DNA from 2 places in the Nesterenkonia flava genome. Region 1 is predicted to be linked to the other one. Evidence: predicted binding sites of a transcription regulator. Region 1 holds the regulator's gene; the other holds the start of a gene.
The links. Region 1 encodes LexA, which represses DNA repair genes until DNA is damaged. Its sites were predicted from a motif close to TCGAACANNTGTTCGA; they were not measured.
Positions count from the first base shown of each region.

Region 2: the regulator LexA is predicted to act here: its motif matches at 4,467-4,482, upstream of ruvA (Holliday junction branch migration protein RuvA).

Region 1 is NZ_JAVKGT010000011.1:35,115-50,578, reverse strand. Features, by position in the region: gene RH857_RS05760 (type II secretion system F family protein) at 10-759, opposite strand; gene RH857_RS05755 (type II secretion system F family protein) at 936-1,790, opposite strand; gene RH857_RS05750 (TadA family conjugal transfer-associated ATPase) at 1,787-3,010, opposite strand; gene RH857_RS05745 (FtsK/SpoIIIE domain-containing protein) at 3,184-7,083, shown strand; gene RH857_RS05740 (PepSY domain-containing protein) at 7,194-7,886, shown strand; gene RH857_RS05735 (MarR family winged helix-turn-helix transcriptional regulator) at 8,051-8,557, shown strand; gene RH857_RS05730 (SseB family protein) at 8,569-9,432, opposite strand; gene priA (bifunctional 1-(5-phosphoribosyl)-5-((5-phosphoribosylamino)methylideneamino)imidazole-4-carboxamide isomerase/phosphoribosylanthranilate isomerase PriA) at 9,455-10,201, opposite strand; gene hisH (imidazole glycerol phosphate synthase subunit HisH) at 10,226-10,879, opposite strand; gene hisB (imidazoleglycerol-phosphate dehydratase HisB) at 10,876-11,493, opposite strand; gene RH857_RS05710 (histidinol-phosphate transaminase) at 11,506-12,705, opposite strand; gene RH857_RS05705 (LysM peptidoglycan-binding domain-containing protein) at 12,774-13,094, opposite strand; gene lexA (transcriptional repressor LexA) at 13,267-14,022, shown strand; gene RH857_RS05695 (ATP-dependent DNA helicase) at 14,131-15,464, opposite strand, start outside.
Region 2 is NZ_JAVKGT010000039.1:3,996-19,459, forward strand. Features, by position in the region: gene secF (protein translocase subunit SecF) at 1-296, opposite strand, end outside; gene secD (protein translocase subunit SecD) at 296-2,290, opposite strand; gene RH857_RS11980 (preprotein translocase subunit YajC) at 2,305-2,646, opposite strand; gene ruvB (Holliday junction branch migration DNA helicase RuvB) at 2,722-3,777, opposite strand; gene ruvA (Holliday junction branch migration protein RuvA) at 3,774-4,403, opposite strand; gene ruvC (crossover junction endodeoxyribonuclease RuvC) at 4,519-5,187, opposite strand; gene RH857_RS12000 (YebC/PmpR family DNA-binding transcriptional regulator) at 5,190-5,948, opposite strand; gene pgsA (phosphatidylinositol phosphate synthase) at 6,004-6,633, opposite strand; gene RH857_RS12010 (HIT family protein) at 6,633-7,244, opposite strand; gene thrS (threonine--tRNA ligase) at 7,254-9,251, opposite strand; gene RH857_RS12020 (Fpg/Nei family DNA glycosylase) at 9,361-10,311, opposite strand; gene RH857_RS12025 (ribose-5-phosphate isomerase) at 10,336-10,809, opposite strand; gene RH857_RS12030 (globin) at 11,225-11,599, shown strand; gene RH857_RS12035 (DUF8185 domain-containing protein) at 11,612-12,322, opposite strand; gene RH857_RS12040 (FadR/GntR family transcriptional regulator) at 12,319-12,999, opposite strand; gene RH857_RS12045 (gluconokinase) at 13,122-13,661, shown strand; gene RH857_RS12050 (GntP family permease) at 13,719-15,119, shown strand; gene RH857_RS12055 (acyl-CoA thioesterase) at 15,232-15,464, shown strand, end outside.

The sequences.
Region 1 (15,464 bases):
CGGTAAGGGTCAGAAGTCGATAGAAAGGAGCGTCAGGCCCGGGTAAACGGCAAAGAGGACGACCAAGGGAAGAATCCCGAAGACCAGAGGCACCAACATGCCGATTTCCTTCTTCCCCGCGGCTTCCATGAGGTCTCGCTTGCCCAGTTCGCGGACATCGGCGGCCTGAGACCGCATGACGTCGGCCAACGGTGTCCCTCGTTCAATGGCCACCAGCATCCCGTCTAGGAATCTGCTGATCGGTGGGCTCCCGATACGGGTGTCCATGTCTTTCACCGCGCTGGTGAATGGTGTGCCCGACCGCGTCTCTGCCAGGGTTCGGTGCAGCTCCGCGGCCAGTTCTCCTGTGGCCACACGTCCCACCCGTTCAAAGGCCGAAGGAGCACTTTCTCCGGCGCTCACGGACAATGCGATCATTTCTGCAATGGTGGGAAACTCCGCAAGCATCCGTCGCTGACGACGGCGGATACGTGCACTGAGCAAGTTGTCACGTCCCGCAGCCCCCAGAAAGACCGCTGCTGCAGTACTGAGCACCGCAAAGAGTCCGTGGAACTGGCCAGCAAGTGCCGCAGCAGCGTTGAGCATGGCGGCGGCGCCGGCGCCGACTCCGGCTCCCACGAGCTGCTGCAGTCGATACTCGGTCACGCTGAGGGAGAGGTCGGCCTGAAGCAGACGTCTCTTCAGTTGGAAGGAATCGGTGCTCAAGCGGTCCAGCTGGGAGAGCGCAACATCGAGCAGGGGTTGAAAGATACTGAGCACTGCCCCTAGCCCTGTCACGGGTGCACGCTGCGTCCGTTCGGCCCGCGCGGAGGGAATATAGGGGGCGACTCTCTCGGCGAAACTTGGCTGATTGAACACTGGCAAGGCCAGCACGGCCAACGAAACGCCTGCGCCTGTTCCAAGTCCTGTCACCACTGCCCAGATGAGCTCCTGATTCACGCGAGCACCCGGACTTCCTGGGGCAGCCGGCCGATCCGCAGCATCAGGCGGTAGCAGACCACGGAGATCACCAGCCCCATAGCTAGGACCATCATGCCCCGGGCATTCTGATATGCCTCAGCTGCTGCTGGCTGAGTCCCTAGCAGGAGAACCACGATCCAGGGGGCCGCCACCGCGAGTTTGGCACCGTTGACGGTCCAGGACTGCCTTGCTTTGAGCTCACTGCGCATTCGTGAGTTCTGACGGAGGAACTCCGACAGCGTGGTGAGCATCTTCCCGAGTTCGCTGCCTCCTACCTCGCGTGTGATCTGCAGTGCCACGACCAGACGATCTCCCACGGGATCTGCCAGCCGCTCCTTCAGCCGGCTCAAAGCCTGCTGCTGGGAAAGACCGGCTCGATAATCGCGGCCGAACTCGGAGAAGGGCTCCCGCAGCTCAGACGGTCCGCTGGTACCCAACTGAATGATCGCTTCGGGGAGGGACAGGCCAGAGCGGACGGCAGAACGTAGATGGTCCACCGCGTCTGGCCAGACCTCCATAAGAACTGCTCGCCGGCGTCCTGCCTGCCACTGCACGGCCGACCAGGGTAGCGCGGCGGCGAACAGCGCGAAGCACACAGCGATGGGAACAGCGCGGGTCATCGCAAGCACCACAAGGAAAGCCAGCAGCGCACATGCCGCGACGGCGATCACCAAAGCCGACACTGGGAGCCTCTGATGCCCGGCCTCATCAAGAAGTCGACGCACCCTGCTTCGTGAACGCCGCCTGGCGCCGCGCCCCTGACGCGGACTGAAAGATGACAGGATCAGCAGCAAACCTACGGCAAGGCTGAACCCGAGGAGGAGACTCATGCGGCCCCTCCCCCGACGAGGATTCTCCGGGCGGCCACGCTGAGCTTGGGGTGATCGAACACCCCTGTTGCTGAGGGCTGAAGCGTGCTGCCGTCGTGAAGGAACAGCACAGAGGTTTCGATCGTCTCGTCTTCAACGCGTCCGCCGATTCCTAGAACCTGTTGAACGTACCGCTGTCCAGAGGCATCGCGCACACAGTGGACCACGAGGTCGATACACGAGGCCACCGTGGGGATGATGAAGCTGCGCGTGATGTTCTCCCCCGCCAAGAGGGGCAGCGTGCAGATTTTCATGAGCGCGTCACTGGCAGAGTTTGCATGGACTGTGGCCATGCCCGGTTGACCGCTGTTTAGCGCGATCAGCATGTCTAGGCTCTCGGCTTCTCGTACCTCTCCGACGATCAGCCTATCGGGACGCATGCGCAGCGCTTCCTTCACCAAGCGTCGCAGTGGGATTTCGCCTTCCCCTTCGAGGTTCGGCTGGCGACACTGCAGAGCCACGACGTCGCGCAGAGGAATCTCCAACTCGAAGATCTCCTCCACCGTAACCACCCGTTCCCTTGGAGGGACAGCTGAAGCCAGGCAGTTGAGCATGGTCGTTTTTCCGGATCCTGTAGGACCCGACACCAGGATGTTCATCCCTGAGGCAACGGCGTCAGCAAGGAATGACGCAGCAGCCTGAGTCAGGCTGCCCAGTCTCACAAGGTCTTCCAACGAGGACGCTCGGGAGATGAACTTACGAATATTCACCGCCCAGTGCCTGCGGGTGATGTCCGGAATCACCACATGCAAACGGGACCCGTCCGGCAAGGATGCATCGACAAATGGGCTACTCAGGTCCAGGCGCCTACCAGAGGTCTTCAGCATCCTCTCGACAAGATCCCGAATGCGGGTCTCGCTCAGTGTGATGGAGGTCAGTTCGCTTCGTCCCCCGCGCGCGACGAAGACCTGGTGCGGGGAGTTCAGCCAGATTTCCTCCACCGAGTCGTCATCCAGCAGGGGCTGCAGCTCCCCGAACCCCGCGAGCGAGTCGAAGAGTCGTTGTCCCGCGGTGTCGATCTCGTCGAGCACCGGAAGAGAGGTCACCAGTGAACGCCGGTCGTAATCAGCTATGGCACTGTCAATCAGGCGCCTGACACTTAACGGATCGGTCGCAGGGTCGAGTCCCTGCGACCGAATCATGTCGCGCACCTCGTCTTCGACGATAGTGAAGGCGTCCATCGACACGCCCCTCCTGCAATCCACCCCAGTTCTCTACCCCGTCGCGCAACACGATAGCCCTGAGGGTCGACGACGACTAGACCCTTTCAGTGGATCTGTGGATAACTTCGCGATTGGATCGTTTATCCACAGGCCTAGCCGCGGTAGACGGCCACCGTTCTAGGCTCTGGAGCATGACGATAACCCTCACGGTGGTGCACGCCCCCGGTGCGGTTGCCCCTGACCGCTGGGCGAAGCTTCGTCAGCGAGCACCAGGCGACTGGGCTCATGAAGTGCGCCTGCGCACCGCAGCGACGGCCAGTCCGGCTGTCACCGGCGCCGCACTGGAAGAGGCTCTGCGTGAAGTCGTCGGCGATGGTGATCTGTGGCGCGCTTGGGTGGGAGATACCCCGTTGGCACAAATCGAAGCGGGAACCGACCTTCTCAGCACGGGTATGACCGTTGTGCTCAAACCCCGCATTTCCGAAGCGAAACCGGGGCCACCCACGCGCCGGCAAACCTCCGGCCTTCGGCTCTGCATAGATTCTGGTCCTGACGCCGGACGACTCCTGTCGCTGAGCCGCGGACGATACGTCCTGGGACGAGGGCAGGCCGATGTACGGATCGCCGATCCCGCACTGTCACGCCGGCATGCCCGGATAGACGTGGAACGCGAGCGAGTTCTCCTCCACGACACTCAAGGCAGCCGGACCTTCAGCCTCGGGGCCCCTCAGTCCATGGGTAACACTCGTGTGGACCTTGTGCGGAGCACACTCCGCCGTGCCGCTGAGATCTCATGGCCAGTGCCGCCCGCACAGGTCGAGGAGAGACCGCCTGAGACACGTCACAGGAGCATGTTGATGATGGCGCTCCTTCCGCTTGCGGTAGGAATCGTACTGGTCGCTGTGACAGGCATGTGGTTCTTCCTCCTCTTCAGCGCAGCAGGAGCCCTGATGGCTACCGCGTTCGCCATACATGGCCGACTCCAGCGACGTCGCTATCGGCAAGCTCTCAGATCGGCGGCCCAACAGTGGGCCGCCGTGGTTGACGCAGCTCTGCCATCCCCCGGCGCTCTGGCACGTTGGATCCAGCAGAGAACCGGGACCCCGCTGGTGCCCAGAGGAGACCACAGTAGGGAACCTCGACATCCCACGGTGCGGATAGGGACCGCCCTGGTTCCCGCTGAGCTTGCGCACCCCACTGAAGCAAGCCCTCCACCTCAGGACGAACAGCGAGTGACTGTGCCCCTGGCCTGCGAGCTACGGGCGGGTGAACACACCGTCATCACTGGACCTCTGTCCTCCCTTCAGGGATTGGTGCGGTGGATCGTGCTTCAGATGGTTGCCAATCAGCATCCCGTGAGAATCATTACCCCCGACGCCGCGACGGCGACTGCAGTGCGTGATCACCCCTCCGTCGAGTTCGTTTCGCCAGAACGATTGGAAGCGTGGGCCGCTGAAGTAGTCTCCGGTAGGGAGCTCGGAGCGTCGGCTGCCGTCAGCAGCACTCCCCTCGGGATACTGCTCAGTGCCGAACCCCTCCCATGCCACGTGGCGGAGCGTCTCACCGCTTCCGGCTGGCACGTCGTCAGCCCTGAGCGCTCCCATCACGACATCGACGTTCCCGGGTGGAACGTCCACTTGTCCTCGGAGCACCCCTCTTCAGGCTCTGCTGCTCCCCGGTCCGTGGTGTCCTCATCCATGGAACACGCTTCGCATCTGCGTCCTGACGGCATCTCTCAAAAGACTCTCGCAGCGCTCGCGCGAAGAAGCCTGCAGGGGATATCAGGCACGCCCGGCACCATGCCCGATCAGTGCATAGAAACCGTGCGCGCAGAATTCAGCGAAAGCGCTCACCTGCAGCTCATTTCCGGACTCGGCCGCGACGAGCGGGGACCCGTTGTCCTTGATCTCGTGGAGGATGGGCCGCACATCCTCGTGGCTGGAACCACGGGCGCGGGGAAGTCCGAGCTACTCAAAACGCTGCTGCTCTCTTTAGCGTCTCGTTACGGTCCGCGCGAGGTTAATCTGTTGCTATTCGATTTCAAGGGAGGCGCGACTTTTCGCAATATCGCAACTCTGGAGCACTCACTCGGGCTGGTGACTGACCTCTCCCAAGCCCAGGTCGAGCGCACCTTGGAAGGGCTGCGCAGCGAACTGATGAGGAGGGAAAGGCTCTTCCTGGAGGCCGATGCCGGAGACTACAGCGAGTATCGCCTCCGCTGCCCCGACTTCCCTCTGGCCCGTATCGTTGTGGCGCTGGACGAGTTTCGCATCTTCTCCCACGAGCTCCCAGAGACCATGGACGAGCTGATGCGGCTGGCCACGCTGGGACGCTCCTTGGGCATTCACCTGGTCCTCGCGACCCAGCGCCCTCAGGGGGTAGTCACTGCCGATATGAAGGCCAATATCGGAAGTATCATCGCGCTGCGCCTTCGCAGCGAAGACGAGTCCAGGGAGCTGCTGGGAACGCCCAGTGCTGCTCTCCTCTCCCGCCGCCAGCCCGGGCGGGCCTTTCTGCGCCGTCCCGGCGAAGCCGCAATGGAGTTCCAGGCAGCACAGCTGGCGGCCGTCGGCGCTCGGAGCGTCCGCCTCATCCCCGCGGTTCTGCCGTGGACACATCTGCAAAGTCCCGGCCCTTCTGAGTCAGAGGTGGTGGACCTCCTGCGACAGGAACTGACTGCGCGGCAGCTTTTCCGAAATCAGACTCCTCTGCTTCCTCCCCTTCCGCAGCACCTGACACCGGGCGACCGCCTCACTTCGGAGACGCTGTCCGGCATTTTGCTTGGACGCGTAGACGACCCCTCTCAGCAGGAACAGCGTGATGTGGTCCTCGAGCCTCGGAGCACGCCTCGTTCGATTGCCCTCATCGGGGAGCCGACGGCCGGTGGCGAGGAAGCTCTGCTCGGTTGGGCCCAACAGTTGGCTGAATCCCCCGATCGTGTCGACCTCTATCTCCTGGACGGCAGCAGGTCACTTGCTTCCCTGAGCGCCCACCCGCGCGTAGGCGCCTGGCTGACCCCCGACGACGACCGCGAGGCCGAATACCTCCTGGCGCGACTCCGTGAAGACATCCTCCGGAGCTCACTTCAGGGGGCGGATGTGACGGTGCCCCGGGTGCTCGTGGTGTCAGGGAACTCTCACTGGCACACGTTGGCACAGTCGCTGAGGACCTTTGAGCAGGACCTGAGCACGCTGGTTGCTGAAGGACCGGCGGCCGGACTTTCTGTTCTCCTCGCCGGCGGGCGGGAGCTCGCCCTGGGGAAACTCGCGGCCCGTATTCCCCAACGGATCTATCTGCCGTTCGGAGCGGACGAAGACACCAGGTACCTGTGGCCGCCTTTGCGCAGTACTGAGATGGTCCCAAGCCGCGGCGTTCTGCTCTCACCCCGTACGCCCTCTCCCGGGCTCTGCGTGCAACTGGTAAACCGTCACTCCACAGCGCAAGGGACAGCCCGCCCCCAGGGGCAAGGCCCTCCTCCAGAGCTGACAGTTCGGACGCTGCCTGAACGACTGGGCCTCACGGGATTGCTGAAACCGGAACCCGTGGGCCCCGAGACGCTGACCATCGGTGTGCAGCAGCTCACCGGTGCTCCTGCGCAGCTGCGACTCGGGCGGGTTTGTCTCATACTGGGCACTTCAGGTACCGGCAAGACCACAGCCTTAATGCTCCTCGCCACTCAGCTGCAGCGTGCCGGGGTCGCTACCGCCGGCATCTTCGGCCGCGGCACCCAGTCCCAGCTCGCCAGCCTCGCGCCGCTGGATCAGGAGCACATGAGCAGCGACGTCGTCGTCCTTGTCGATGACGCAGACCGCTGCGGGACTGACCAGCAGCAGATGATCCAGCAGGCGATCGCCACCGGGGCCTCCGTCGTGGCAACGGCCCAGCCTAACGCGGCCCTGTTCAGCCATCTCACCTGGGCACATCCGGCCCGCACTGCGGGCGAGCACTTAATTCTCAGCCCCACTCAGCGCAGCCATGCCGATGCCTTCGCCGCGGTGATCCCTGTGCTCCAGCGTCCCGTACCGGGTCGCGCTGTCCATTTGCGCCCCGAAGGACCACGGATCGTGCAACTCGCGGACCCCACGATCTAGAACTCCAGAGCTCAGAAACCCACTCACCGGAGACCAAATTCATGGAGTTTCAGCCGGTGTCCAGCAAATGCCAGGCACTGTCTGAGACTCGGTGCGTACACCTAGAGACTATGACCACTACAAAGCGCACTGCACCCGCTCTGCTGTCCGTCACTGCTGCCGCCGCGCTGGCCCTGAGCGCCTGCGCACCGGAGAACACCACCGATCAGGACCAGAACGACCAGGCCAACGACACCGACGCCCAGACGGAGACTGGTACCGACACCACCCCCACCGACGACGCTGCGGAAGACACCCCGGGCGCCGCTGATGAGACTCCGGCCGATGACCAGACTGACGAGGCAACCACCGACGAGCCCACGGATGAGGCTACCGACGACGCCACCGATGACCCCCAGGCTGGCGGTGAGCACCACGTTTACCAGGCCATCGAGGCCGCCCTCGAGGAGTACCCCGACGGTGTGATCACTGAGTTCCAGGACAACACCGACGACGACGGTTACGTCGAGATCTTCGTCTACGACGGCGAGACCGAGTGGGAGCTGGAGGTGGACTCCGAGTCCTTCCAGATCATCGACACTGAAGACGACGGCATCGACGATGACGACCGCGAGAAGGCCGAGGCCGTGGAGATCGAGATTGCTGAAGCCATCCAGACGGCCGAGGATGAGGCCGGCGCCGAGCCCTACCAGGGCGAGCTGGACACCGAAGACGGCACCGTGGTCTGGGAGATCGAGCTGACCAACGGCACCGAGGTCTACGTTGACGTGGCCACCGGCGACGTCGTCAAGGTCGACTCCTAAGGGAGCCTCCCCTTTCGGTCCTCTGACCGGGACGATATATCACCAGCACAGGGTCCGCGGGATAGACTGAATCAGTTCAGTCCCCGCGGGCCCTGTTGCGTGTGACGCGCAGCCCGAGTGGGCACTGCAGACCTGTAGAAGCACACGAGAGGAGCGGGATCGGCGTGACCGCGGAGGACAGCAGCACTTCTTCCCAGCAGCGCAGCCGTGACCTCACTGGCTTCTCCCCCAAGGCTAAAGCGTGGCGCTCCTTCTTCGAGACCAGCGCCATCATCAGCGACCGTATGGAGAAACGCCTTCAGGCGACTACCGGGCTGAAGCTCAGCGACTACAACCTTTTGCTCATTCTGGCCGAGGCGCCCGGCAAGCAGCTGCGCATGGGTGAACTCGCCGAGCGGATGGTCTTCTCTCCCTCACGGCTCTCCTACCAGGTGAAGTCCCTAGCCGGCCGCGGACTTCTGGAACGGTGCATGGACCCCCACGACAAACGCGGCATGACCGCATGCCTCACGGAGGAGGGTTCCACCGTCTTCGCCGCAGCCTCCAAAGTCCACGCTCAGCACATCCGTCAGCTGTTCCATCCCGCCCTGGACGACGCACAGGCCGTGCAGCTGCGCCAGATCTGCGAGGCGATCTACCACACTGTCACCACCGCCGACGAGCCCTGCTGAGCCGCGCCGCGTCACGCGGCGCGAATGATCTCCACGGAATCCGCGCGTTCGCGCAGCACCGGCACATCGGCCAGGGACGCCTGCACCGCAGCCAGTGCTAGACGCTGGTCCACGTCCTCCAGGCCATCGTCGAAAACCACACCCAGCGCTACTTCAGGACCGCTGCCGCCGCCCACCACTCGCGCGCCGTGGGCATCCGCGGTGACGATTCCGCGGCTGGGCTGCAGCAGCAGCTGCGCCACCCCGGGGCACTGTTCGGGAACCTCTGAAAGCGCCCGGGCCACCTCATGATCCGCGTAGGCAGGAGTCCAGGTGCGCCCCTGAGCGAGTGCCTCTACCGCCGGGCGGCGAATGACGAAGGTGAACTCAGCGCCGGGATCAAGCACCGCCAGCTCCGCGCCTTCGGCCAAAGCGGCGAGCATAATGCGCTCAGCTTCGGCGGCCACCGGACGCGCCTCCGGATGCCAGGCAGTCAGCGCCTCCACCGAGGAGAACACCGGCATGGCCCGGCGGCCGTCGGAGGCGGCGAGACTCACCAGGGAGATATCGGCTTCCTTATCGCCTACCTCGGCGTGATCCTCATGGGTCTGCCCGCCGCCCAGACTGGCGATCACCGGAGCGAAGAGCCGCAGCCCGGGCAGGGTGTTGACCACCGCAGTCTCGTCGGCTTCTCCCGCCCTCAGCTGCGCCAGAATCCCCTGCAGCGCGGGCGGCGCGAGGCCGTCGTCGCCGTCGAAGGTGTGCAGCGGGTTGCCCTCACCGGAAAGGTCCCGCCCCTCCCAGGGCACACCGGCAGAGTCAGCCGGCTGCCCGTCGGGGCTACGCTGCTGACTCTGTAGCAGAGCCGTGATGTGTGCGGGAAGTTCCTTGCTCACCGAACTGATGCTCGTGACGTGTTCAGGCGGACTGCGCCGCGACTTTCAGGGCCTCAGGCAGAGTGAACTTCTCAGCGTAGAGCGCCTTGCCCATGATGGCGCCTTCCACCCCGGTGGAGACCATCTGAGCCAGGGCCGCGACGTCGTCCAGGGACGAGATTCCGCCGGAAGCCACCACGGGCTTCTGCGTTTTGGCGCAGACCTGGGCCAGCAGCTCGGTGTTGGGGCCGCGCAGGGTGCCGTCCTTGGTCACATCCGTCACCACGTAGCGGGGGCAGCCGGCGTCCTCCAGGCGCTGCAGCACCTCCCAGAGGTTGCCACCCTCCTGGGTCCAGCCGCGAGCAGCCAGGGTCTCCCCGCGCACGTCCAGACCAACCGCGATGGCCTCACCGTGACGTTCGATGGCACGAGCGGTCCATTCCGGATCCTCAAGCGCCGCGGTGCCCAGATTCACGCGGGTCGCTCCGAACTCCAGCGCTCGTTCGAGGGACTCGTCGTCGCGAATCCCCCCGGAGAGCTCGATCTTGATGCCGATCTCCTTGACCACTCGGGCCAGCACGTCCCTGTTGTGGCCGCGGCCGAACGCGGCATCGAGGTCCACCAGGTGGATCCACTCGGCGCCCTGCTCCTGCCATGTCAGTGCCGCTTCCAGGGGATCGCCGTAGCCGGTCTCAGAACCAGCCTCGCCCTGGACGAGTCGGACGGCCTGTCCGTCGGCCACGTCGACGGCGGGCAGCAGCTCGAGGGCAGGGACAGTGGGGGTGCTCATAGGTACGGTGTTCTCTTTCGTCGATTACAGGCTGGTGATCCAGTTGCGCAGCAGCTGCATGCCGGCGTCGCCGGACTTTTCTGGGTGGAACTGAGTGGCCGACAGCGGACCGTTCTCCACGGCAGCGATGAAGTCAGCACCGTGGTGGGCCCACGTGACCTTGGGCGCGGCCATGGAGTCGATGGTCTGGTCAAAATCCCAGGACTGCACGGCGTAGGAGTGCACAAAGTAGAAGCGCTCATCGTGTAGGCCCTGGAACAGCACGCTGTCCTGTGGAGCTCGCACCGTGTTCCATCCCATATGAGGGACCGTGACGTTTTCCGGTAGCGCGGTGACCTCGCCGGGCCACTCCCCCATGCCGTCGGCGGCGATACCGTGCTCCACGCCACGCTCGAAGAGAATCTGGTGGCCCACGCAGATGCCCAGCACGGGACGTCCACCGGCTATGCGACGGCCGATCCATCGGGGGGCGTCATTGGCTTTGAGGGCCTCCATCACCGCGGCGAAGGCGCCCACTCCGGGCACCACAAGACCGTCGGCGTTGAGGATGGTCTCCGTGTCTGAGGTCAGCTCCACCTCGGCGCCGGCGCGTTCGATGGCACGAACCGCCGAGTGAACGTTTCCGGACCCGTAGTCGAGGACTGCGACGGTGGGCTTGCTCCCGGATGCTGCGCTCACAGGGCTCCCTTCGTGGACGGGATGTCGTCAGTGCGCGGATCAGATTCGACGGCTTCACGCAGTGCTCTGGCAAAGGCCTTGAACTGGGCTTCGACGATGTGGTGGGGGTCGCGACCGCCCAGCACTCGCATGTGCAGACAGATGCCGGAGTGGTAGGTGATGGCTTCGAAGACGTGGCGGGTCATGGACCCGGTGAAGTGGCCGCCGATGAGGTGGTACTGCTGTCCCTCGGGCTCGCCGCTGTGGACTAGGTAGGGTCGGCCCGAGACGTCGACGACGGCGTGAGCCAGCGCCTCGTCCAGGGGCACGGTGGCCTCTCCGAAACGGCGGATGCCGCGCTTATCGCCCAGGGCGGTCCGCAGGACCTCGCCGATGACGATCGCGGTGTCCTCGACGGTGTGGTGCACATCGATGTGGGTGTCGCCCTGGGCCTGAATATCGAGGTCGATCAGCGAGTGCTTGGACAGGGCCGTGAGCATGTGGTCGAAGAAGGGCACTGTGGTGCTGATGGTGGAGGCACCAGTGCCGTCGAGGTCCATGCGGACTTTCACTCGGGACTCGCTGGTGGCTCTCTCCATCTGCGCGATGCGCCCGGAAATCAGTTCTGCTCCCATAGATTCTCCAGTCTATCCCTTGTGATTCTGCGCCCCGGCGCGCTGTGTCTGAAGGTGACGGCGCAGGGATTCGAGAAATGCGGTTGTCTCTTCCTCTGTCCCCGCGGTGACTCGCAGGTGGCCCTCGATGCCGACGTCGCGGATAAGAATGCCGTCAGCCAGCAGGTGCTCCCACGCAGCTTTCTTGTCCACTAACCCTCCGAAGAAGACAAAGTTGGCGTCTGAGGGCGCCGGGGTCAGACCCAGCCGGCGCAGCTCGGTGACAATCCGATCCCGTTGGAGCTTGATCTTCTCGACGTTGGCCATCAGCGTCTCGGAGTGATCCAGTGCGGCACAGGCGGTGGCCTGCGTGACAGCAGAGAGATGGTACGGCAGACGCACCAGACGCAGCGCATCGGTGACCTCAGGAGCAGCGGCAAGGTACCCCAGTCGGCCGCCCGCCAACGCGAAGGCCTTGCTCATAGTACGGGTGACGATCAGACGCGGTCGGCCCGGCAGCATCTGCAGTGCGGACGGAGTGCCCGGCTGGCGGAACTCGCCATAGGCCTCGTCGACGATCACCATGGTCTGACTTTCACGGGCAGCCTCATAGGCCGCTTCGACGACGTCGAGCCCCAACGCGGTTCCCGTGGGATTGTTGGGCGAACACAGGATCACCACATGCGGGCGGTGCTGGCGGATCTGGTCCGCCACATCCTGGGGGTCCTGGGTGAAGTCAGGGCTGCGTGTGCCGGCGATGTACTCGCTGTAGATCCCGCGTGCATAGAGCGGATACATGGAGTATGTCGGAGGGAAGGACATGACGGTGCGCCCGGGGCCGGCGAAGGCCTGCAGAATGTGCTGCATGACTTCGTTGGAGCCATTCCCGGCCCATATGTGATCAGCGGTCAGGTCCGCGCTCGCCCCGTCGGAAACAAGATCACGGTTCAGGTACTCAGCCAGTTTCTGACGCAGGAGAGTGAATTCTCGATCGGGGTACCGGTTCAGGGTTGCCGAGGCACGCCTGACCTCCTTGGTGATCGCGTCCACCACGTCTTCGGGGACGTCATACGTGGTCTCGTTGACGTTGAGCATCGCCTTAACGTTCAGCTGCGGTGCTCCATAGGGATGCTGGCCTCGAAGCTCGTCCCGCAGCGGCAACGCTGCCAGTCGCTTGGCTGCGTCTTCTTCTGCCGTCGTCGTGTCGGTGCTGGCGGAATCCTGATCTGTCACTCAGCCAGTCTACGCGGCACTCAACAGCGCTCGGCTGGTCTTGGCTGAGGTGCTCAGAGCGTGAGACATCAGTCAACAGGAACGTGGATGACCTGTCCCGGCTGGAGGGTGGATGAGTCGAGGTCATTGAGTTCGGCGATGTGAGTCATCAGGGTCTGGATGTCCTCCTGGGACTCTGCCGAGGCGGCGATGGACCACAGCGTGTCACCAGGCACAACGGTCACCTGCTGGGCCTCGACACCCCCAACAGGATCGGCGGAGGCTTCGACCTGGTTCACCATGGCGGTCGCAAGAAACATGGCACCGGCCAGCAGGGTCAGGACTGCGAGGACGGTGGGCACGCCGAGCAGAAGAAGGCGGCCCCGGCGGGTGAGCGCGATGGTGTTCATGGTGTTTCCTCCAAGCATTCGAACTCTTGTTCTATTTTTAGCACACATGTTCGAATCACTTCAACGACACTCGTACATATCTATGGAAGACGTCTACGATTTCGAGTAGCCTGAGCTCAGTGTTCGAAGTGAGCTTCGATGTTGCTCCACCAGTTAATCGAGAGGGTCTGACATGGCATCTGACACGGCAGCACGTGGAGAGAAGGCAGCGCCCGCCCAGACGGCCCCACCGCTGACGGACAGACAGCGGCAGATCGTGGACATCATTCAGAAGTCCCTTTCCGAGCGCAGCTATCCGCCCTCCATGCGCGAGATCGGTGACGCCTGCGGCTTGGCTTCGCTGTCTTCCGTCACGCACCAGCTGGCGCGCCTTCAGCAGCTGGGATACCTCAGCCGCGTTCCCGGCAAGCCCCGAGCCATGGAGGTCATCAGGGACTCCAGCGGCCGACTCCTCGCTCCTCAGCCCGAAGAAGTCTCCACTCCTCAGCCCTCGCCGGTAGAGGAGTCCCCGGTGGTGGACTTGCAGGCCTACCGGGCCGATGCCGATTCCCGCGTCGCCGAGATTCCGGTGGTGGGCCGCATCGCCGCCGGCGGCCCGATCCTTGCCGAGCAGAACGTGGAAGATGTCATGGCCCTGCCGCGGCAGCTCACCGGTGAAGGTGAGCTGTTCATGCTTCAGGTGCGCGGTGATTCCATGATCGAAGCTGGAATCTTCGAAGACGACTGGGTGGTAGTGCGCCGCCAGATGGACGCCGACAACGGGGACATCGTGGCAGCGCTTCTCGACGAGGAGGCCACCGTCAAGACCCTCAAGCGTCGGGACGGCCACCAGTGGCTGCTCCCCCAGAACCGTATGTACGAGCCGATTCTTGGCGATGACGCCACCATCATGGGCAAGGTCGTCACCGTTCTGCGGTCACTGAGTTAGTTCCGCGGGCGGGGAAACCCCGCCATGCTCTCGGCAAGCTCACGCTCGCCATCACGCCTGAAGAGTAAGTTCCGCGGGCGGGGAAACCCCGCCATGCTCTCGGCAAGCTCAGACCTGAGCCAGACGGGCGAGAGCGCCCCGGGCGACATCGCCCTTGGTGGTCGCCCAGAAGTCGGGCATCGACTTCTTCAAGAAGCTTCCGTAGCGCGCCGTGGCCAGGCGCGAGTCCAGGACCGCGAGAACACCACGGTCCTCGGCGGTGCGGATGAGACGGCCGGCCCCCTGTGCCAGACGAACGGCTGCATGCGCCGCCGAGACCTGCATGAAGCCGTTGCCGCCCGAGCGCGCAATCTCCTGGCTACGGGCGTTCGTCAGCGGATCATCAGGACGCGGGAACGGGATCCGGTCGATCGTGACCAAACGGCAGGACTGTCCCGGCACATCCACACCCTGCCAGAGGCTCATGGTGCCGAAGAGGCACGTCTCCTCGTCCTCAGCAAACTCACGGATGAGCGCGGACATGGTCGCATCCCCCTGGCACAGGATCGGCACCTCCACACGATCCCGAAGTGCCTCGGCGGCGGCTTCAGCGGCCCGGCGTGAGGAGAACAGCGACAGAGTGGCTCCTCCGGAGGCCTCGATCAGGCCGGCAAGCTCGTCGAACTGCGCCTGCTGGTTCTTCAAGGAGGGCGGAGGCAGATGCGCAGCCACGTACAGCATGCCCTGCGACGGGTAGTTGAACGGGCTGCCGACGTCGGCGGCATCCCACGCAGGGGCCTTCTCCCCCAGCAGGCCCAGCGAACCAGCCACCGGGTCAAAACTGTCCCCCACCGTCAGGGTGGCGGACGTCAGCACCACGGTCCTGTCGCCGAAGAGACCCTCACGGAGTCTTCCGGCCACGCTCGTGGGCGCCACATAGATGAGCGGCGGCTCGCTCGGATCTGCTTCACGGTATCCCTGCCCCGGAGTGAACGTACCCGGTCGGCTCAGCCAGATCACGTCAGGGGTCTGCGGGGACTCCACCATGCGGTTGGTTACGTCTAACACTGCCTGCAGGCGGGAGCGGGCAGTCGTTCGGCCGGGGTCTGATTCACCGTCCCCGGAAGGCTTGGAATCCGACAGTGCGGTGCGCGCGGCATCGCGAGCCATCTCCACGGCACTCGTCTGTTGAGCGTTCATGCCCCGCGGAAGCAGTCCCGACTCGACGCCGGCGAATGCGGCCTCCACGGCATTGGCAGCCGTCTGCAGCCGCTCCGTATTGATAGCGGTGTGCCGGTGCGCCGAAGCAGCGGCGGCACGGATCATCTGCGCCGAAAGCTGGGCGGTGACCGCAGAGGTCACCCGCTCAGCGAGTTCGTGGGCCTCATCGATGATGACGGCGTCGTGCTCGGGAAGCACGTCCAGCCCTTCGAAGGCGTCAATGGCGAGCATGGCGTGGTTAG
Region 2 (15,464 bases), on a different contig from region 1:
TGCACCCGTACAGTCCCAGGGGCAATGTTGGTGACCGTGGCCGTCTGCCCGGAGACATCAGCTACAGCCTGCTCACCGATGCTGACGTCGGTGTTCTCCGTCTGCGAGACGGTGAACTCGCTGCCGCCGGTGAACTCGATGCCGAGGTTGAAGCCTCCGCGCAGCAAGGGGATGGCGACCGAGATGAGGATGATCACCGCAGCGATGAGGAACCACCGGTTCGAGCGCTGGATGAAGGGATAGGAGCGCTCCCCCGTGTAGAGCTGGTTGCCTGCTTGAGCGAATCCGGCGGCCATCAGCGCTCTTCCTTCCCGCTGGAGTGGGCCTCAGTCATAGAGTCGGAGCTGTCCTCACTGTCGCTTCCGTCCGCCGATGCTGCCGCCCGGCGCGCTGCAGCTTCGGCGCGTGCACGACGGCGTTCGGCGATGGTCATCGTCGCCCATTCTTCTTCAGAGACGTCAGGCAGTTCCTCAGCGCGGTCGGAGGCCGCTGAATCCTTCCCCGGCGCGGCGGCGTCGACAGCTTGGGCGGCGTCCTCGGAATAGACCACAGCGCGGCGGGAGAACCGGCCCGCACCCCGGTAGAGAACATCCACTCCCAGCTCGGCAGCGGACAATCCTGAGAAGCGCTTACCGGCAGCGAAGAACTTCCGACGCGCCAGCAACTGCATGAGCGGATGGGTGAAGAGGAAGACCAGGATCACGTCGATCAGCGCAGTAAGGCCGAGAGTGAAGGCGAAGCCGCGCACATTGCCCACCGCTACAAGATAAAGCACCACGGCCGCCAGGACGTTGACGGCCTTAGAGGCCAGAATGGTCCGGCGGGCACGTGACCAGCCCGACTCGACCGCGGCAGGGAGGGAACGTCCCTCGCGCAGCTCGTCCTTGACCCTCTCGAAGTACACCACGAACGAGTCCGCCGTCAGGCCGATCGAGAGGATCAGGCCGGCGATGCCGGCCAGCGACAGGCGGTAGCCGTCGGTCCAGCCCAGCAGGGAGATGGCCCACCAGGTCAGCACGCCCACGACGATCAGGGAAGGAATGGTGACCGCAAGCGCCAGCGCCCTGTACTGGTACAGCGCGTAGCCAGCGGTGAGGACCAGGCCGATGATCCCTGCCAGCAGACCCATGCGCAGCTGATCCTGTCCGAGGGTGGCTGAGATCTGCTGCTCGGACTCGATCGTGAAGCTCACGGGCAGGGACCCGTAGCGCAGCTGCTCGGAGAGCGTGCGGGCTTCTTCCTCCGTGAAGTCACCGGTGATCTGCGCGCGCCCGTCTCCGATGACTGCACGCATGCTGGGAGCAACGATCACATGACCGTCGAGCACCACGGCAAACTGATTGCGGACATCGCCCTGGGGGAAGCTGTGCAGCCGAGCCGAGGACTCCCGGAATGCGGCGGTGCCCTCGCCGTCGAACTGGACGTCGACGGCCCATCGACCGGTGCTGGTTCCCTGTGCAGTCTGTTCAAGCCCGTAGCTGGAGCCGTCGATCATCGTTCCGGGGACATCCACCGGACCCAGCAGGTAGGTGGTGCCCGTGTTGGGATCGCAGGTGATCAGCGGCTCATCGGGAGCCTGGGCCGCACGCTCCTCCATGGTGAGCTCGCGGGAGCAGGAGTAGTTCTCGAACTCCTCAGCCAGCTGGGGTGTCACCCACTCCAGCGACGAGTTGTCCTCAGGCCGAGGCTCGGGGAGACGCTGGTCATTAGCACTCTCCTCCGACTCCTCGTCCTCCGAGGCTGCGGCCTCCTCCTCATCGGAGGTTGCCTCGTCCTCGGAATTCTGCTCCTCCGCTTGAGCGGCCATGTCCGCCTCAAGCTCAGCGAGCTCCTCCTCCGTGAGATCCCCACTGTTGCGCAGCTCTTCGAGAAGTACGTCTTCGGCGTACTCATCGTCCCGGCCGATCTGAAGCACTGGGCGGAAGTCCATGTCCGCGCTGGCCTGAATGAGCTGACGGGTCTCTTCGTCCGGGGTGCCGGGCAGGCTCACGACGACGTTCTCGGCGCCCTGGGTGGCGATCTCCGCCTCCGCAACGCCCGTGCCGTCGACACGCTGCCGGATGATCTCGACGGCCTGCTCAAGCTGTTCGTCGTCGATCTGCTCTCCGCCCTCCGCCTGGGGGGCGAGCACCATCTGCGTGCCGCCTTCGAGGTCGAGGGCCAGCAGAGGGGCCCACTGGGCGCGGCCCTCCTGGACCCCGTAGGCCAGGGCTCCGCCCATGCCGAGCAGGAGAATGAACAGCGCAACGAGGGCCAGGCGTGCCCGACGCACAGGAGCAGATGCTGCCATGGAAGGGTTTAAGGTCAGTTCGTCTCGTCGGCGTCGGTGGCGCCGGCCGCAGGCTGAATGATCTGCTGGACGGCACCGATCAGGAAGTCGGCGCGGTCTCCGGTGGAGAACTCCAGTGTGATGCGCTGGCGCTCCTCATCGCGACCCACCACGGTCCCGACAAGACCGCCTGCGGTGACTACCTCGGCGCCGATCACTGCACCGGCCCGGGCGTTGTTCTGCTCGTCACGCATCTTCTTGCCGCGGCGGAAGGTCAGCACCATGAAGAGAACCAGGATGCCGAAGAGGATCAGCAGCAGCGGATCACCCAGGGGGTTCGGAGCGGCCAGGAGAGGGAAGAGAGTCGAAGCATTCACAACGGGCCACCATAGCACGTAGAACAGGAGGATTCCCGATGTTCTTGCTCAGGGTGGCCGTCCGAAGCCCACACTTCAGGGCCGCTCCTCGTGCGCCGTGCCCGATAGAGTCTCCTGCCCGGTCTGGGGCGGTGTCAGACCGAGATGCCGCCAGGCAGCCTCGGTCGCGATCCTACCCCGAGGAGTCCGAGCCAGCAGCCCTTCGCGGACCAGATAGGGCTCGGCCACCGTTTCGACGGTTTCGGTCTCCTCCCCCACCAGGATGGCCAGTGTGGAGAGCCCCACGGGTCCACCACCGAACTTGGTGCACAGGGCCTCCAGGACGGCGCGGTCCAGGCGATCCAGGCCGCGCGAGTCGACCTCGTAGGTGTTCAGGGCCTCGGAGGCATGATCCTGGTCCACCGTGTCGACACCGTGGACCAGGGCCCAGTCGCGCACCCGTCGCAGGAGCCTGTTCGCTATGCGCGGGGTGCCACGGGACCGAGAGGCGATTTCTGCGAACCCCGGGTTGGTCACCGACATGTCCAGCATGCCCGCCGAGCGTCGCAGAACTTTCTCCAGCTCCTCGGTCGTGTAGTACTCCAGGTGGCCGGTGAAGCCGAAGCGGTCGCGCAGTGGACCGGGCAGCAGTCCTGCGCGTGTGGTGGCGCCCACCAGGGTGAACGGCGGCAGCTCGAGCGGAATGGACGTGGCTCCGGCCCCTTTGCCCACAATGATGTCCACGCGGAAGTCCTCCATGGCCATGTAGAGGAGCTCCTCTGCTGGTCGGGACATGCGATGGATCTCATCAATGAAGAGGACCTCCCCCTCCGAGAGGGAGGACAGAATGGCCGCAAGATCACCGGCGTGTTGAATGGCGGGTCCCGAAGTGATGCGCAGCGGGGCCGACATCTCACTGGCGATGATCATTGCCAGCGTGGTCTTGCCCAGGCCCGGCGGGCCGGAGAGCAGCACGTGGTCCGCGGCGGTTCCGCGAAGGCGCGAAGACTCCAGCACCAGCGACAGCTGGGCCCGCACCGTCCCCTGGCCAACGAAATCCTCCAGGGCCTTAGGCCGCAGCGCCGCCTCAAGAGCCTTCTCCTCAGCAACCTGTCCGGTGCCGACGAGCTCGCGCGGGTCCTCGGTACTCATCGGCCTGCAGCTCCGGTCTTAGCACCGAGCCCGCGCAGCACGGTGCGCAACAGCACCGGCGTGGGAGCCCCGGCCACTTCAGGATCGGCCTTCACCGCAGCGTCCACTGCAGCGGCGGCGTCCTTCTCCGTCCAGCCCAGGGACGTCAGAGCCGAGGTGACCTCGTCGACAGCTGGCGCCGACGCCCCTTCACCGTGCTCCGCCTCCTGCGAGGTGGGCTCGTCGAGAACCAGCTTCCCCGCCAGCTCCAGGAGAATCCGTTGGGCCGTCTTCTTACCGATCCCGGGAACCCTGGTGAAGGCTGCGGTGTCAGAGTCCCGGATCGCCAGACGCACCTCTGCCGGGGTGTGCACTGAGAGCACGGCCAGCGCCAGACGCGGACCCACACCGGAGATCGACAGAAGGGTGGTGAAGATCTCGCGCTCCTCGGCATGACCGAAGGCGAAAAGCAAAGGCGCCTCGTCCTGGCGGGGAGCCAAGTGCGTGAACAGGAACGCCTCCTCACCCACGCGCAGCGGCGCCAGTGTTTGCGCGGTGGCGTGGACGTGCATGCCGAAGCCGGAGACCTCGACCACAGCGTGATCGAGCCCTACATGGAGAACGTCACCGCGAATGGAGGAGATCATGGGCCTACCTGCTTTCCACACCCGAACCGCTGCCTGGGGCGGAAGTCCGGGACGTCGTCGTACTAGAACACATCTTCGACTACTCTAGCGCTCTGGTGAGGACTGCGCCGGTAGATCATCGGCGCGCGGCGCGCTTCTCCGCCTCAGCCCAGGCCCGTTGGGCGGGCGTCAGGTCTGCACGGCGAGTCTCGGCGGCCCGCTGCAGTGCAGTACGTGCTCCCTGGTGCGTACGAGTCCCCGCCGTCATATTGACCGCCGCCCCTACGCCGGACCTCCACGCATGGCAGATGGCCACCGCATAGGCATCGGTGGCGTCCACCGGCTTTGGCAGGCTCGGGAGCTTCAGGATGCGCTGGACCATCCGTGCCACAGCGTCCTTATCGGCTCGGCCGTCGTCGGTGACTGCCGCCTTGACCTCCGAAGGCGTGTGCCATGCCACTGGGATTCCGCGTGCCGCGGCGGCGGCGATCACCACTCCGGAGGCCTGTGCGGTCGCGATTACGGTGGGGCCGTTATTGGAGGAGAAGACGCGCTCGATCGCAACGACGTCGGGGGCGTGTGCATCAAGCAGGTTCTCGGCGGCACGCTGGATGGCGAGGATTCGTTCAGCCAGGTCCTTCTGAGACGACGTGCCGAAGACCTCCACGTGCACCGAGGTTCCCGTGCGGTTGGGGCTCATCTCCACCACCGCGAAGCCGCAGCGCGTCAGGCCCGGGTCCACCCCGAGGATGCGCTGCGCCACTCGGGAGGTCCCGGCGGTGGTGGAGAGGCCGGCCCGGACCATGCTCAGCCCTCGGCGTCCAGCGCCGCCAGGGTTTCCGCAGAGAGGTCGGCGTTGGTGTGGATGCCCTGGACGTCGTCCAGATCATCAAGAGCATCATGCAGCTTCAGGAACTTCTTCGCCGCTTCCAATTCCAGGTCGACCTTCACGTCGGAGACGAAGGCCACCTCGTCGGAGTCGTAGGCGATGCCGGCTTCCTCGAGTCCCTTGACCACGGCCTGGAGGTCTCCGGCCTCAGACTGGACTTCGAAGCTCTCCGGGTGCTCGATGACCTCTTCGACGCCGGCCTCCAGGACGGCCGCCAGGACATCGTCTTCGGTGAGATCGCTCTTGGGGACGGTCACCACGCCCTTGCGCTGGAACATGTAGGCCACGGATCCGGGATCAGCGACGGTGCCTCCGTTGCGGGTGACGGCGGTGCGCACCTCCGCAGCGGCACGGTTGCGGTTGTCGGTGAGGCACTCCACGAGCAGTGCCGAACCCTGCGGCCCGCGCACCTCATAGGTGATCTCCTCGTAGTCCACGGCGTCACCGGTGAGGCCGGCACCGCGCTTGATGGCACGGTCGATGTTGTCGTTGGGGACCGACTCCTTCTTGGCCTTGGCGACAGCCAGCGCGAGCGCCGGATTGCCGTCAGGATCAGGGCCGCCATTGCGGGCGGCAACCTCGATCTGCTTGATGTAGCGCGCGTTGATCTTTGCGCGCTTGGCATCCACCGCTGCCTTGCGGTGCTTGGTGTTGGCCCATTTGGAGTGGCCGGCCATAACTCTCCTTGTGGTATTTGGTGCCGTGATGTGGGACGTGTCGTAGGTCTACAGCCTACCCAGCGTGGGGGTCCGGCGAATGGTGACGCGCCTGCCTGCTGACTCCCACCATCCGCTGCAGCACGGTGATGAGGGAGGCCAGCACCAGCAGGCTCAGCACCGCCAGCAGAACTTCAGCCGGGAGCCCGAGTCCGGTGAAGCCGGTGAAGACCAGGGTCAACACGACCCTCTCTGGTCGCTCGGCGATGCCGGTGTCAGCCTGATAGCCCAGCGACTCGGCCTTGGCACGGATGTAGGAGACGAGCATCCCCAGAACCAGGCAGGCCGCCGCTGCTGTGCCCAGCCAGACGTGTTCCCCACCGGTGTAGAACCAGATGAGCAGCCCGAGGAAGATCGCGGCGTCCTGCACGCGGTCCAGGGTCGAGTCCAGGAAGCTTCCGAAGGCGGAGCCGTGGTTGCTCAACCGTGCCATGAGACCGTCGATGAGATCGCTGAAGACGAAGAGGGTGATGAAAACGGTCCCCCAGAACAGCTCCCCCAGAGGATAGAAGATGAGCGCCCCGGCGCACACACCGAGGGTGCCGATGACTGTGACGGCGTTGGGGGTCAGCCCGAGAGCCAGAAGGCCCTTGGCCACGGGGGTGAAGATGGCGCCGAAGAAGGCTCGCGCGTATCGGTTCAGCATCAGTGGTCCTCCTGCACCCGGCCGTCGTCGTCAGTGAGGTACCCCGCAGCATCCTCGGTGTGGGCGCCCCAGGCCTCAGCCAGCAGCTGCCTCGTCTCTCCCAGGGTCGCGGAGAGGTTCTTGGTCTGGGCGATGACGGGCAGGAAATTTGTATCCCCGCCCCAGCGAGGGATCACGTGCTGGTGCAGGTGGGCAGCAATGCCGGCGCCCCCGACCTTGCCCTGATTGATGCCCAGATTGAAGCCCGCTGGCTTGGCCACAGCGCGCAGCACGCGCATGGCCTGCTGGGCAAGACGAGTGAACTCTGCCGCCTCCTCTGGCCGCAGGTCGGTGAGGTCCGGCACGTGCCGGTACGGGCAGACGAGCACGTGGCCCGGGTTGTAGGGGTAGAGGTTCAGGATGACGAAGCACGTCTTCCCGCGGGCGACGATGAGCGAGTCCTCATCGCTGCGGGCAGGCCCCTGACAGAAGGGACAGTCATCGGCTCCGGTGACCTGGTCCTGCCCCCGGCTCTGGTAGGCGGCACGGTGGGGATTCCACAGTCGCTGGAAGGCATCAGGAACTCCGGCCAGCCGGAAGTCGTCGATGCGCGCCTGCTCCTCTCCGCTCACGGTCCGGGCTCAGGCTTCCCGCTTCTCGATGGTCTCCAGGATCCGCCGGACGGCCTCATCCACGGGCACCTGGTTGTCCTGACTGCCATCGCGGAAGCGGAAGGAGACCGCACCCGCCTCGGCGTCCTCACCTCCGGCGATGAGCACGAACGGAATCTTGTCCTTGGCTGCCGTACGGATCTTCTTGGGGAACCGGTCGGTGCCGTCCTCGAGCTCCGCGCGTACACCGGCGGCCTTGAGCTTATCGATCACTTCACCGAGGTAGTCGTTGAAGGGCTCGGCCACGGGGATGCCACGCACCTGGACCGGTGCCAACCAGGCGGGGAAGGCACCGGCGTAGTGCTCCAGCAGGATGGCGAAGAACCGTTCGATGGAGCCGAAGAGGGCCCGGTGAATCATGATCGGCCGCTGGCGGGTCCCGTCCTCGGCGGCATACTCCAACTCGAAGCGCTCCGGCAGGTTCGGGTCCACTTGCACGGTGGAGAGCTGCCACTTGCGCCCGATCGCGTCGGTGATCTTCAGGTCGATCTTGGGACCGTAGAAGGCGGCCTCGCCGGGAATCTCGGTGAGCTTGAGCCCGGACTTCACGGCCACGTTACGCAGCGCCTGGGTGGCGTTCTCCCAGTATTCGTCCGAGCCGACCCACTTGGACTTCTCGTTGTCGCGCATGGAGAGCTCCAGCTCGAAGTTCTCCAGGCCGAAATCACGCAGCAGCGAGACGACGAAGTCGACCACCTTAGTGACCTCGTCCTCAAGCTGATCCTCGCGGACGAAGAGGTGGGCGTCGTCCTGGGTGAAGCCACGCACGCGCGTCAGGCCGTGCAGCGCGCCGGAGCGCTCGTTGCGGTACACGGTGCCGTTCTCGGCCAGTCGCAGAGGAAGTTCCCGGTAGCTGCGCCCGCGCTCCTTATAAATCAGGATGTGCATGGGGCAGTTCATGGGCTTCAGGTAGTAGTCCTGACCCTGTTTAGTGACGTTGCCCTGCTCGTCGACCTCCTCATCCATGGAGATCGCAGGCCACATGTCGTCCTTGTAGTTGGCCAGGTGCCCTGAGGTGGCGAAGAGGTCGGCCTTGGAGATGTGGGGCGTGTAGACGTAGGTGTAACCCGCCTCCAGGTGACGGGCTCGCGCGTGCTGCTCCATGAGGCCACGCACCAGCCCGCCCTTGGGGTGCCATACGGAGAGGCCGGATCCGATCTCCTCGGGGAAGCTGAACAGGTCCAGCTCCCGGCCGAGACGCCGATGATCGCGGCGCTCGGCCTCCGCCAGGCGCTCCTTGTAGGCGTTGAGGTCCTCCTTGGTGGGCCAGGCCGTTCCGTAGAGGCGCTGCAGCTGAGGGTTCGTCTCTTTGCCGCGCCAGTAAGCCCCCGCGGCGCGCATGACGGCGAAGCCGTTGGCGATGATCTTGGTGTTGGGCACATGCGGGCCACGGCAGAGATCTGCCCACACGCGCTCGCCCTTGCGGTCCACGTTGTGGTAGATGGTGATGACGTCCCCGCCGACCTCAACGGAAGCCTCGTCGGCGGCCTTTTCTCCGGAGCCCAGCAGTTCAAGCTTGTAAGGCTCCTCCGCCATCTGTCGCTTGGCCTCGTCGAGGTCGACCACCTCACGCTCGAAGGTCTGTCCCGCCTTCACGATCTTCTGCATGGCCTTTTCGATCTTCTTCAGATCCTCGGGCGTGAAGGGGTTCTCGACGTCGAAGTCGAAGTAGAAGCCATCGGTGATGTAGGGCCCGATGCCAAGTTTTGCACCGGGGAAGAGCTGCTGCACCGCTTGCGCCATCACGTGGGCGGTGGAGTGGCGCAGCACCTCAAGTCCCTCCGGCTCGGAGACATCGACAGGTTCGACGACGGCGCCTTCGGGCAGCTCTCGGGAGAGGTCCCAGAGCTCACCATTGACGCGCATCACTACTGTGGTGGCCTGATCTGCGAAGAGCGTGGTGCCCGTGGTGCCCGCCTCAATGGTCGTGGGTTCGCCGTTGAGGGTGATGCTGAGGTTCTCGGACACGAGGCGTGGTTCTCCTAGATCAGTCGAGCCGCGTACTTGGGACGTGCCGATTCTACGGGATCGCGCGGGGTGGAGCGCCGCCAGCCTCGCCCGTTGCCGCGGCGTTCCCTCAGGACTGGCAGCCGGGACACCAGTAGAGACGCCGGCCCTGCAGCTCACGCTCGGCGATCGTGGCCCCGCAGCGCAGGCACGGCGTCCCCTGATGCTGGTAGACCCAGTGGCGGCGCGACGCGGTGCCCCCGCGAGCGGCACGCCCCGCGCGGTAGTCGTGGATGTCTGAACCCCGGGCCCCCAAAGCGGGGTCCTCAGGTCTCAGCGTGCAGATGAACCCCTCTGCGACGCCGTCGCGCATCTGGGTAGTGAGCGTCTTCCACAGACTCTCCACTCGCTCGGGGTCCAGCTCCTGGGCCGGGGTATCAGGATCGATGCCCTCCACGAACAGAGACTCTGCCCGGTAGATGTTGCCCACTCCGGCGATGACCGACTGATCCATCAGCGCCGCGGCGATGCTGATCCTGCGCGCCGCCAGGTGGGTGCGGAACTGATCCAGCAGCCGCTGATCCCGTGAGTCGCTTTCTCCGCCCTCACTCTGGTGGAGAGGATCGGGGCCCAGGCGTCGAATGAGCGACTCGTACTGCATGGGATTTAAGACCTCGCAACGCGAGGGGCCTCGTAGGTCTGCCCATCCGTGCTGGACATGGATGCGGGCGCGCACGGCCCCTGCCGGGGGGTCGGGGATGACCCAGCCGTCGTCGTCGTACTGAAGAGGCTGCGCATCCGAGAACGCGCGCGGGGCCCCGAGACTGCCTGCCGCTTGGAACGCCTCATCACCGCGGAAGCTAAAGGCGCCGTAGAGCCCGAGATGGACCTGCCAGATATCGGGGCCCAGGTGGATGAAGAGCTGCTTGCCCCACGCTTCGGCACGCTCGGGGGCACGTCCGTTGAGACGAGCTGCTCCGGCGCTGAACCGGCCCTGGGGTGAACTCACCCGCCATGTCTGGCCGACGACCAAGCGATTGAGCCGCTCCGCCAGGCGGTGGAGAGTATGGCCTTCCGGCACTGCGTAGGAGTCTGCCGGTGGAAATCAGTCGAGGATCTCGCCGGTGTTCTCGTAGTGGGTGATCTTGCCGATCCGACGCACGTGCCGCTCCTCGTCACTCCACTGACCGGTGAGGAACGCATCGACGATTTCGGTGGCCTCCGTGATGCTGTGCTGGCGGCCGCCCAGGCCCACCACATTGGCATTGTTGTGCTCGCGCGCCAGGCGGGCGGTCTCAAGATTCCAGGCCAGTGCGGCACGAATCCCCTTGACCTTGTTAGCGGCGATCTGCTCTCCGTTGCCCGAGCCACCCAAAACAATCCCCAGAGAGTCCTGACCCTGTGCCTGCTCGGCGGCGACAGCTTCAGCCGCGTGCAGGCAGAATCCGGGGTAGTCGTCCTGCGCGTCATACTCGGTGGGGCCGTGGTCGATGACCTCGTAGCCCTTCTCGGTCAGATGCCTCACCAAATGGGCGGAGAGCTCCATACCGGCGTGGTCGGTGGCAATGTGAACGCGCATCGGCTTCCTTACCTTCAGCTTCGGGAACAAGCAGTGACCATCCTATGCTGAACACACTATGACTGATGATCGCCCCGAGTTGCCGAAGTTCTCGCGCCGTCTGGGCGCGCCCATTGCGACCGTACGGCCGGTGGGAAAACCCCCGTCACAGGTGACGGGACGCCCCGACCGGCAGGCCCACCAACCCCCGCAGAACCCTTTCGAAGGCGCTGACTCCTCCGAGGAGCTGCCCAGCCACGAGCTCCCGGGTAACCGTCCCAGTGAGGCCGATCCCCGTCAGCCCAGGCACGATGCCCTCGCCTCCCCCTCACAGCGGCCGGATCTTCCGGCGCCCCTGCAGACGATGCCCACCGACTTCGGAGTGATGCCCGGCCCTGACGGCGCTCCCGTGCCCGCAGACCCGGATCCCGAGGACGTGGACCCCGGGAGTTTCTATGCCCAGGTGGGCGGACGGCCCACGTTCCAGAAGATCGTGGACGTCTTCTACGACCAGGTGGCCGAGGACGAGGATTTCCGGGCGATGTATCCCGAGGAGGACCTGGGGCCTGCCAAGGAGCGGCTGCTCATGTTCTTGGAGCAGTACTGGGGAGGGCCGCGGACCTACCAGCAGCGGAGGGGACATCCTCGCCTGCGGATGCGTCACATGCCGTTCACCGTGGATGCTGCGGCGCGCGACAAGTGGCTCGCGTTCATGGAGAAGGCCGTGGACTCCGTCGACTTGTCCCCGATGCACCGCGAGGTCCTCTGGGACTACCTTGAGCGGGCCGCCCACTCGATGGTCAACGCCTGACGCCGCAGCGTCTCAGAGCTGGACGTTCCCGCTGGTCCGGCACAGAATGTAGCCGGCGCGTGAGCTCAGCCGTGCCCACCGGCCCTGCGTGTGAACCTGAGTCTCGGCGTCGGCCCCATTGAGGAACCCCAGGGCGAACGCCCCGAATGCTGCCCCCGCCGGCAGGGCGACGCGCCCCCGTGTCTCGTTCCCTGCATCGACGTTCAGCGGTGCGCCCCAGACCTTCTCGCGAACCTGCTCCACCACCGCAGCGCCCGCCGAGGTGGGCACCGCCTGGTTGATCTGAGCGATGCCCTCCTCAGCAGCGGACTTCAGGACCGCGTTCTTCAACGAGCCGGCAGGCTGCCACCCTGATCGCGGCGGAGTGACCGCCGCCCACGGGGCGTTCAGCCGGCTTGGCGGAAGCGGCAGTTCGGTCTCTGCAGGACCCAGTCGAGCAATACGTTCGGTGATGGAGGAAAGCTCCACAGTGGCGTCCACAGTGGAAGCCTCCGCGAGCCGGATCGCGCGCATACCCAGCACAGCCGGCAGCGTGCCGACCAGGGAACTGGGAGTCATGACCGGGACCCAGGCGGCCAGGATGCTGCCGACAGTCTGCAGGCGGATTCCCTGCTCCTGAATGCGGCGAGCCCGGGCCACGTAGGTGGCCAGATCCTGCAGTGCGGCCGCCTCGGCAAACCGAAGAACGGGGGCAGATCGGACGGCTGAGCTCTCGGTGGTCATGCAGGTGATTCTTCCAGAGCCGCGCGCACTTCATCGACCAGGAACTGCATATGTGCTCGGGCTCGGTCAGGCTGCTGGTGGGCTACCGCCTCGGCGACGGCGTCGTGAGCGTCCAGGGCCTCCGGCATGGGGGTTTCGGGCATGAGTCCGTGCTGGGTCCGTCCCGTCAGCACCTCTGCGACCACATCGGCCAGTGCCGCGAACATCGAGTTTCCCGATGCTTCCAGCACCACCCGGTGAAATGCCACGTCAGCGACCATGAACTCCTCAAGCCGACCGGCCTCCCCCAGCGACCGCATCTGGGCTGCCAGGCGCAGCGCCTCATCCGCCTGAGCACCGCTGCGCCGAAGAGCGGCCAGCTCCGCCGCCTCAGGCTCCACGGCGATCCGCAGCTGCGTGAGCTCAATATAGGCCTGCCGCGCATGTGAGGAGGTCAGCCTCCATCCGATAACGGTCGGCGCATAGACGTTCCAGGCCGGCCGCGGGCTGACCACGAGTCCGACGCGGCGCCTGGAGGTCAGCAGTCCCAGCGACTCAAGAACCTTCACGCCGTCTCGCGCGGTGGTCCGAGAGATGCCGAAGCGAGCCTGGATGTCCTCGAGCGTCAGTACGCTGCCTGGCCTGAGGACCCCGTTTGTGATCTCTCGCCCCAGCACGTCATAGAAACCCGCTCCCACACTGCTCCTCTCAAAGGTGTGACCAATAGACCGAAAAGGTGCTACCTTATTCGGCGGTGGTCTCCATCACACCAGTTTCTCCCGGTTCGCCGCTGCGTGAATCGCCAACGGCAAGGAATTCAATGACGAGTCCCAGCACCTACCCTAACCAGGACACGCCGCGCCACCTGGTGGTCATGGGCGTTTCCGGCTCCGGGAAGTCGACCCTGGCCACAGCTTTGGCCCGGCGCCTGAGTCTGCCCATGGCCGAAGCCGACGAGTTCCATCCCCCGCAGAACATCGCCAAGATGTCCTCCCAGATTCCTCTCACCGATGAGGATCGGTGGCCCTGGCTACATGCCCTGCGGGACTGGATGACCTCTCACGCGGAGACGGGCAGCATCATCACGTGCTCGGCGCTTCGTCGCAGCTACCGAGACCTACTCCGAACGGCGACCGGTGACGTGCTCTTCCTCCACATAGACGTACAGACGCCGCGACTGCAGGAGCGCGTCGCACATCGTTCAGGCCACTTCATGCCGCCGGCGCTGCTGGACTCCCAGCTGGCCACCCTCGAACCGCTTGCCGCCGACGAACCCGGCATCCGGCTCTCCAACGACTCCACCGTGGAGCAGCTCATCGACGACGCCGTCGCATGGCTCTCCCCCTCGTTGCCCTCCTAACGGGCTCCACCACCTAGAGAATAACGGGCTCCACCACCTAGAGAATAAGGAGTTCTCATGACCAATGACGGTTGGGAACAGACCCTGGGCACTGCGCCCCTGCTGAGTATCGCCGCCGGCGCTATTGCCGTGCTTCTGCTGCTGATCATTCGCTTCAAGGTCCATGCCTTCCTCGCGCTGATTCTGGTGAGTCTGCTCACCGCAGCCGCCGCGGGTATTCCGACCGGGCTCATCGTCCCCACCCTGACGTCGGCATTCGGCAGCACGCTGGCGTCGGTAGCCCTGCTCGTGGGCCTGGGCGCTATGCTTGGGCGACTGGTGGAGGTCTCCGGTGGTGCAAAAGTCCTCGCCGACGCTCTGGTGAGCCGCTTCGGCGAGAAGCGGGCACCCTTCGCCTTGGGTGTGGCCTCGCTCCTCTTCGGCTTCCCCATCTTCTTCGACGCAGGTCTGGTCGTCATGCTCCCCGTGGTCTTCGCCGTGGGTCGGCGACTCGGGGGCTCCATCCTGCTCTACGGCCTTCCCGCCGCAGGCGCCTTCTCCGTGATGCACGTGTTCGTGCCCCCGCATCCGGGTCCCGTCGCCGCTGCGGAGCTGTTCAACGCCAACATCGGGGTGGTCCTGCTGGTAGCCCTGCCCATCGCGGTGCTGACCTGGTACGTCACCGCCTACCTCTTCGGGCTCTGGGCGGGACGCCGCATTGAGCTGCCCATCCCCGTCATCCTCGGCGAGGCCAGCGCCGAGGCCGAGGCCAATCCACCTCGATTCGCCACAGTGGTCAGCATCCTTCTGCTGCCGATGGTCCTGATCTTTTTCAATACCGGGCTGGACACCCTCTCGACGGCTGGCACGCTCTCCTCCGAACAGGCGGAGTCCACCTGGTACGGACTCCTGACCACCATCGGTCAGACCCCGGTGGCATTGACCGTCACTCTGGTCGTCGCCATCGCCGCTCTGGGCGCCCGCGGCGGCCGCGGCATGGCCGGGGCGCAAGAGGTGATGGACAAAGCGCTGGCCCCAGTCTGCGCGGTGATCCTCATCACCGGTGCTGGCGGCATGTTCGGCGGGGTGCTGCGCGAATCGGGGATCGGCAATGCCCTCTCGGTCTCCCTGGACGGCGTCGGCATCCCCCTCATCCTGGCCGGATTCGTGATCGCAGGCGTGCTGCGCATCGCCCAGGGCTCAGCAACAGTGGCGCTGACGACTGCCGCCGGACTGCTCACCACCGGTGTGGCAGAGGCCGGCTTCAACGAGGTCCAGCTGGCGGCGATGGTCATCTCGGTGGCCGCGGGCTCGGTAATCGCCTCCCACGTCAACGACTCGGGCTTCTGGCTGATCTCGAAGTTCTTCCAAATGGACGTGAAGACCACCCTGAAGACCTGGACCGTCATGGAGACCACCATCGGCGTCATGGCCTTCGCCCTCGCCAGCGGGGTCTTCCTGGTGGCCAGCGCGGTCTGAGTCCGGGAACGCCGCGGCACGTTCTCGAGCGGGAGGGATACGAGCTCAGCTGTCCCTCCCGCTCCATTAGAGTGGACGCTGAGCCCCCGTCGTCGTTGCTGAAGGAGCCGCCATGCCAGAACGGCAGTACCGCGTACCCACCCCCGAGCAGTCGGTGGAACAGCTGGTCGGCATGCTGCAGCTGGAGTCCCTGCCTGTAGAACGCTCAGAGGGCGAAGCGCGCGCAGAAGATCGGTTTCTGGCTCCGGTGCTTGAACAGGCCTTCTGGCGTGTCTTCGGTGGACAGGTCCTGGCACAGTCTGCCGCGGCCGCGATGCAGACCGTGGACCCGGAGCGAGCCATTCA